DNA from 3 places in the Streptomyces sp. ITFR-16 genome. Region 1 is predicted to be linked to each of the others. Evidence: riboswitches for the same ligand, from Rfam matches in the RefSeq annotation. Region 1 holds a riboswitch; each other region holds the start of a gene.

Region 1 (2,258 bases):
CGTTGGCGCCGAGCGAGCCCTTGTTCTCCGTGGCGTCCAGGTCGAACATCGCCTGGTCGATGAGGCGCTGCTCGGTCGCGTCGTACCCGACGAGCTCCGGGCCGATCTGCTCGATCACGGCGAGGACGGCCTTCTCGACGCCCTTGCCCTGGTAGCGGTTGGGGTCACCGTCGCGAAGCTCAATGGCCTCGAACGCACCGGTGGAGGCTCCGGACGGGACAGCAGCACGACCCGTGCTGCCGTCGTCGAGGCCAACCTCGACCTCGACCGTGGGGTTGCCCCGGGAGTCGAGGATTTCCCGGGCTACGACGACGTCGATGGACGGCACGAGGCATCTCCTTCTGGGATATGACGCTGGTTGTGCAGGGTCACTTTGGCCTTGCGACAAGAGCCTAACCGGCCCGGCCCGCTCCGTCGGCCGGGCGCCCGTCCCCTGGGACGAAAAAGGACCCAAGGGCAGGCATAGCGGGACAGACGGCCAGAAATTTACTGACCAGTAACGACAACAGTTGAACGATCAAGCCTCCCGGTGACCGCCCGCCGGCCGCGCAGGCGGCGCCGGAACCGGCAGACCCCGGCCCGGAGCGCACGGGGGGAAGGTGCGCACCGGGCCGGGGCGGCCGTGGTGATCAGCGAGGAGAGGTCGCCACTACTTCGTCAGGTGGAGCTGCTGGCCCGGGTAGATCAGGTCGGCGTCCTCGACGATGTCCTTGTTGAGCTTGAAGAGCTTCGCCCAGCCGCCCTTGACCTTGTGGTCCGCGGCGATCTTGCTGAGCGAGTCGCCCGCGACGACCTTGTACTCGCCGTCACCCTTGGCGACCTTGTCGCCGGTGGGGGTGGTGACGGTCTTCTTCTCGGCCTTCTTCGGGGCGGCCGAGCGGTCCGAGCGGTTGGTGGCGGGCGCCTCGGTGCGCTCGGCCTTCTTCGGCGCGGCCTGCTGGGCCGGCGCGGACTCCTGCTTCGGAGCGGTCTCGGTCTTGGCGGCACCGGAGCCGGTGTCGACGCCCGGGTCGACACCGTCGTTGCTCAGGTTGCCGGCGCCGGCGCAGGACCAGGCGCCCGGGCCCTGCATGTCGAGGAGCTTCTCGGCGGTGGCGATCTGCTGGGCCTTGGTGGCCAGGTCGGCGCGGGCCGCGTACTGGGTGCCGCCGGCGGCGGCCCAGCTGGACTGCGAGAACTGCAGGCCGCCGTAGTAGCCGTTGCCGGTGTTGATGGACCAGTTGCCACCGGACTCGCACTGGGCGACGGCGTCCCACGTGGACACCGAGGCGGCGGAGGCGCCGGTCGCGCCCATGAGCGGGACGGCGATGGCGGCACCGGTGACACCGGCGAGCGTGGCGATACGGACGGCCTTGGACGGGCGGCGGTGCTTGTTGCCCTTGCTGTTGAGCAGCATCGAGACTTCTCCTCACCGACGCCTACGAGGTGAGCTGTCGGGTTCGGGCCAAGTGAGTTGCCCGGTCGCACGTCCTTGCGTGCGACTTCACCCCTAGCCGGTCCTGGTGCGTCTCACGACGACCGGGCCCGGCGCCTACCTGGGTCCCCCGCTCCTGCCTACGGCGCTTTACGCGTCTGTTCCCTTCGACCGACGGCAGGATTCGGCGTGACGGTCGACGGGGCCCGCGGTGCGAGCGGTTCCGACCGTAAACACACGCAACCCCCACATTCAAAGAAGGACATACCGGATAAACAGCCCTTCCTTGCATCCTATGAACGCCTGTTTGCGCAGGTCGGAACGGATGCGGGGGGACCTCCCGGACAAGACACGCCAGTTCACGCAAAGAGACCCATGTCTCACTCCTTCCAAAGTGGGACATAGGCCTCTGAACTACCCCAGTTTTCGGGGCGCTTTCGACTGCTTCCGAGCCGATGATCAGATGATGCTCATTCAGCCTTCAGGCCGAGGTCGAGGCTCTGGCCAGGCAGGATGAGGTCCGGGTCGGAGCCGACCTCCGCCTTGTTGGCCTCGTAGAGCGCCGGCCAGCCGCCGGGCAGGTCCTGTGCGTCCGCAATCGCCCAGAGGTTGTCGCCCGGCCGCACCGTGTACGTGCCGTCCTCGGCCTGGGCACCCGTGTCGCGGGCGCCGCCGTCACCGCGCGAGGCGTGCCGCCCCGAGTCCCGGCCGCTGCCGCCGCCCCGGGTCTCCTCGGGCGCCGGAGCGCCCCGGTGCCTGCCGCCCTTCTCCTGCGCCCCGTCCGACGGGTCCGCCGAGCCGGAGGGGCCGGTGGAGGGCGTGGCGGACGGGGAGGCCGAGGCGT
Region 2 (2,258 bases), 2.2 Mb from region 1:
CGCCTCTGGGGCACAAGGGTTGTACGGCATGCGAAAAGGGGTGGAAGGGAGCGGTTTCGCTCCCTTCCACCCCTGCTCACCGTTCCGCCCCGAGCGCGGAACCGCTGAGACCGGCGGGCGCCTGGATCAGTAGGCGCCGAACACGTTGTCGATCGAGCCGTACGTGGCGGCGGCGTAGTTGCACGCGGCCGTGATGTTGGCGACCGGGTCCAGGATGTCCATGGACGTACCGGGCACGTGGTAGGCGTCGAACGTGGGCTGGATGACCTGGAGGAGACCCTTCGAGGGGGTGCCCGCGGCGGCGTTCGAGTCCCAGTTGTTGACGACCTGGGGGTTGCCCGAGGACTCGCGGATGATGTTGCGGTAGATGCCGTCGTAGCTGCCGGGGATGCCGTGCTCGGCCATGACCGCCAGCGACTCCTTGATCCAGCCGTCGAGGTCGTTCGTGTACGACGTCGCGGTCTGCGCCGGCGTGGTGGCGGCGGTCTCCTCGGCGACAGGGGTGGCCGTGGTGCGCTCGGAACGGTCGGCGCGGGGGGCGCTCTCGGTCCGGTCGGCCGACTGCGCGGAGGCGCCGGAGTTGTTCTCGGCCTTGGACGGGGCCTTCGGCGCGGACTTCGGAGCGGCGGCGGTGGACTTGGCGCCGATGGTCAGCTTCAGGCCCGGGTGAATGAGGTCGGGATTGCCGCCGACGACGTTCCGGTTGTCCTTGTAGAGCCGCTCCCAGCCGCCGGTGAGGGAATGCCCCTTGGCGATCTTGTAAAGCGAATCGCCGGAGACCACGGAATAGGTGGTGGGCGTCGCCTTCCGTACGGCAATTTCCTTGCCGGCCACGGAAGTCGGGGCCGCGGCCTTTTCGGCGACGACGGACTGCGCCGGGGCGGCGGAAGCCGATCCGGCGGCGATCATGGGGAGTGCGAGAACGACTCCGCCCGTGCTCACGGCAATGAAACCGCGGGTCAGGGGCGTGGACTTGGCACGGCGGTGCTTACCCTTGATGGGCATGGCGCTTTTCCTCTCCGCCGCCTGCGAGGTGAGCTGTCGGGTTCGGACTGGAGATGTCCGGCCGCACATGGCGACTTCACCCCTAGCCGCTCCGGATACCGGACCGGCGGCAAACCTGGGTCCCCCGCTCCTGCCGTACGTGAGTGGTCGGGTTACCGGACGGCGGCAGGATTCGGCGTTCCATCCGGATTGACGGCGACCGTAAGCGAGAAACGTCGGCCGAAACAAGCCCGGAATTCGTGATCACAATTGATTGCAAGATCGAATAAAGGGAAATTCACGTGACCGACCGCACAGGGCGAAGTCAACTTTCTTGGCACGACAGGGAACCGAAGCCCTCGGCGTCGCGTCTTCACGGGGAAACGTGACGCTGGCCACTGCGCCCGAAAGGGGCGATTTGGCGGCCCTTAGCAGCTTTTGGCATGGAAATAAGGGGCCGGGGAGAGCAATAGCCCCTTAATGCCGATAATTACCCAATACGGACAATCCGCCACTTCGTGCGGCGCGACTCGCGGGTCCGGGCCCCGTTCCGCCCCACCCGGCCGCATCGCCGTCATATGGTTAGCCTAACCTAAGTAGCCCGAGCCGATCATGGCGCTTCCGGGCGCTCCCCTGCCCTGAATCGGCGTCAGTCGCCCCGGCTCCCCACGGCATTGAAAGGCTCTCCCATGGCACTGCCCGCCATCGCCCCCTATCCCCTTCCCGGCGCGGACGAACTCCCCGCGAACCGGGTCGCGTGGACCGTCGATCCGGCGCGTGCCGTCCTGCTCGTCCACGACCTCCAGAATCACTTCCTCGGGGCCTTCGCCGCCGGCGAGCAGCCGCTGACCGGGATGCTCGACAACACCGCCCGCCTCGTCGGGGAGTGCCGGCGCACCGGCATCCCGGTGATCTACTCGGCCCAGCGCGGCGGCCAGACGGCCGAGGAGCGCGGCCTCCAGCTCGACTTCTGGGGTCCCGGCGCGGCGGACGACCCCGAGGCGCTGGCCATGCCGGAGTCCGTGGCACCCGCCGCCGGTGACACGGTGCTCACCAAGTGGAAGTACAGCGCCTTCGTCCGTACCGAACTGGAGTCACTGGTACGGGAGTCGGGCCGGGACCAGCTGGTGATCACCGGCGTGTACGCGCACATCGGGGTGCTCATGAGCGCCGCCGACGCGTGGATGCGGGACATTCAGGCGTTCGTCGTGGCCGACGCCGTCGCCGACTTCTCACGCGAGGACCACGACATGGCGCTGCGCTGGGCCGCCGGC
Region 3 (2,258 bases), 1.8 Mb from region 1:
GGATCGTCGTCGCGTTCGGGTAGTCCTCCTCGAACTGGAGGATGTTGCGGATGGTCGCGCCCCGGAAGGCGTAGATCGACTGGTCCGCGTCACCCACCACGCACAGCTCGGCGGGTGCGTCCTCGGGACCGGCCGGGCCGACCAGCTCCCGTACCAGCGTGTACTGGGCGTGGTTGGTGTCCTGGTACTCGTCGACCAGGACGTGCCGGAAGCGGCGGCGGTAGTGCTCGGCGACGTCGGGGAACGCCTGGAGCAGGTGCACCGTCGTCATGATGATGTCGTCGAAGTCCAGCGCGTTGGCCTCGCGCAGCCGGGCCTGGTACATCGCGTAGGCCTGGGCGAGGGTCTTCTCGAAGCCGTCGGCGGCCTGCCCGGCGAAGGTCTCCTCGTCGATGAGCTCGTTCTTGAGGTTGGAGACCTTGGCGGTGAACGACTTCGGCGGGTAGCGCTTCGGGTCGAGGTCGAGATCGCGGCAGACCAGGGCCATCAGCCGCTTGGAGTCGGCCGCGTCGTAGATCGAGAACGACGAGGTGAAGCCGAGCTTCTTCGACTCGCGGCGCAGGATCCGTACGCACGCGCTGTGGAACGTCATGACCCACATGGCGTTGGCGCGCGGGCCGACGAGCTGTTCGACGCGCTCCTTCATCTCGCCGGCGGCCTTGTTGGTGAAGGTGATCGCCAGGATCTGGCCGGGGTGCACCCCGCGCTCGGCCAGCAGATGGGCGATGCGGTGGGTCAGCACCCGAGTCTTGCCCGAGCCGGCCCCGGCCACGATGAGCAGCGGGGAGCCCGCGTGCACGACGGCGGCGCGCTGCTCGGTGTTCAGCCCGTCGAGCAGCGCGGCGGCGTCGATGACCGGGCGGTGCGCCCCGTCGCGGTAGTACGCGTCGCGGGGCGGCGGGGGCCCGTCGAACACGCCCGCGAAGAGGTCCTCCGGCACCGCTTCGGGTGCGGAGTCCTCGGGGGGCGGCGGGGGCCCTTCCTCCGTGTGCTGGAGGCCGGCCAGGAAACTGTCGTCAAAGAGGCTGCTCATCGCTGTCCGAGTCTAGGCGTGCGGACTGACACTCAGGGCCGGAGTGACGAAGCGCGCACCTCCGGGCGGGCACGCAGAGCAAGCACGGCACCGCGCGAAGTGGCCGGAGGCGGGCTCCACCTGCCCCGGAGCACCCCGATCCGGCTAGGTCACGAAAATGTATCGGGCATATCGCACATCAACCTTCACAGCGGCACCATGAGTTGGCTAGCGTGCTCGTCCGGGCGGCCCGTACCACCGAGGCGAACCACGCCGAGCGGGCGTCCACGCCGAATCCGCGCCTCCCCCAGGGGAGTCCGGAACCGGGGACCCACACGCATCACCGGGGTGAATCGGTCCGAATCCCCCACCCGGACCGTAGGGCAGCCTTCCGTTCCGCCCGAACCCGACAGCTAACCCGGTAGGCGGTCCACGGAAGGAGATGCCGGCCTTGGCGTCGCATCGCAAGCCGCGCACCCGGGTGCGCACCACCACCCCTGCCGTCGGGCTCACGACGGCCGCGCTGGCGTCGGTGACCCTGCTGTCCTCGCAGAGCGCGCTGGCCGCCCCGGCCCCGAAGCCCAGCATCGAGGACGTCCAGAAGAAGGTCGACGACCTCTACCGGCAGGCGGGCACCGCGACCCAGCAGTACAACCAGGCCAAGGAGGCGACGGACAAGCAGCGCTCCCGGGTGGACACGCTGCTGGACAACGTCGCCAAGCGCACCGAGAAGCTGAACGAGGCCCGCAGGACGCTCGGCACCTATGCGGCCGCCCAGTACCGCGACGGCGCCCTCGCGCCGACCGCCACCTTCTTCCTGGCCAACGACCCGCAGTCGTTCTTCGACCAGACCCATCTGATGAACCGGATGGCCGAGCGCCAGCAGCAGGCCGTCTCGGACTTCCGTACCCAGCAGGCGGAGGCGTCCAGGCAGCGGGCCGAGGCGGTGACGAGCCTGGAGACGCTCACCGAGTCGCAGGCCACGCTGCGCACCAGCAAGCAGAACGTCCAGAAGAAGCTGGCCTCCGCCCGCTCGCTGCTGTCCAGGCTGACCGCCGAGGAGAAGGCGCGGCTGGCCGAGCTGGAGCGCAAGAAGGAGGCCGAGGCCGAGCGCAAGGCCGCCGAGCTGGCGAAGAAGCAGGCCGCCGCGAAGGCGGAGGCCGCCCGCAAGGCCAAGGAGGCCGGTGGCGACAGCGGCTCCGGGACGGGTACGGGTACCGGCACGGGTTCCGGGTCCGGTGCGGGC

The links. Region 1 has a riboswitch for cyclic di-AMP ahead of RLT58_RS21835 (transglycosylase family protein). Riboswitches for the same ligand answer to the same signal wherever they lie in the genome.
Region 2: it holds a riboswitch for cyclic di-AMP, as region 1 does, so the genes downstream of both, RLT58_RS31805 (LysM peptidoglycan-binding domain-containing protein) here and RLT58_RS21835 (transglycosylase family protein) in region 1, are expected to answer to the same signal.
Region 3: it holds a riboswitch for cyclic di-AMP, as region 1 does, so the genes downstream of both, RLT58_RS13825 (C40 family peptidase) here and RLT58_RS21835 (transglycosylase family protein) in region 1, are expected to answer to the same signal.

The regions. Positions count from the first base shown of each region.
Region 1 is NZ_CP134609.1:4,917,965-4,920,222, reverse strand. Features, by position in the region: gene eno (phosphopyruvate hydratase) at 1-328, opposite strand, end outside; gene RLT58_RS21835 (transglycosylase family protein) at 650-1,396, opposite strand; cyclic di-AMP (ydaO/yuaA leader) riboswitch at 1,401-1,572, opposite strand; gene RLT58_RS21830 (transglycosylase family protein) at 1,885-2,258, opposite strand, start outside.
Region 2 is NZ_CP134609.1:7,143,075-7,145,332, reverse strand. Features, by position in the region: gene RLT58_RS31805 (LysM peptidoglycan-binding domain-containing protein) at 127-1,005, opposite strand; cyclic di-AMP (ydaO/yuaA leader) riboswitch at 1,011-1,193, opposite strand; gene RLT58_RS31800 (isochorismatase family protein) at 1,674-2,258, shown strand, end outside.
Region 3 is NZ_CP134609.1:3,141,519-3,143,776, forward strand. Features, by position in the region: gene pcrA (DNA helicase PcrA) at 1-1,033, opposite strand, end outside; cyclic di-AMP (ydaO/yuaA leader) riboswitch at 1,291-1,456, shown strand; gene RLT58_RS13825 (C40 family peptidase) at 1,455-2,258, shown strand, end outside.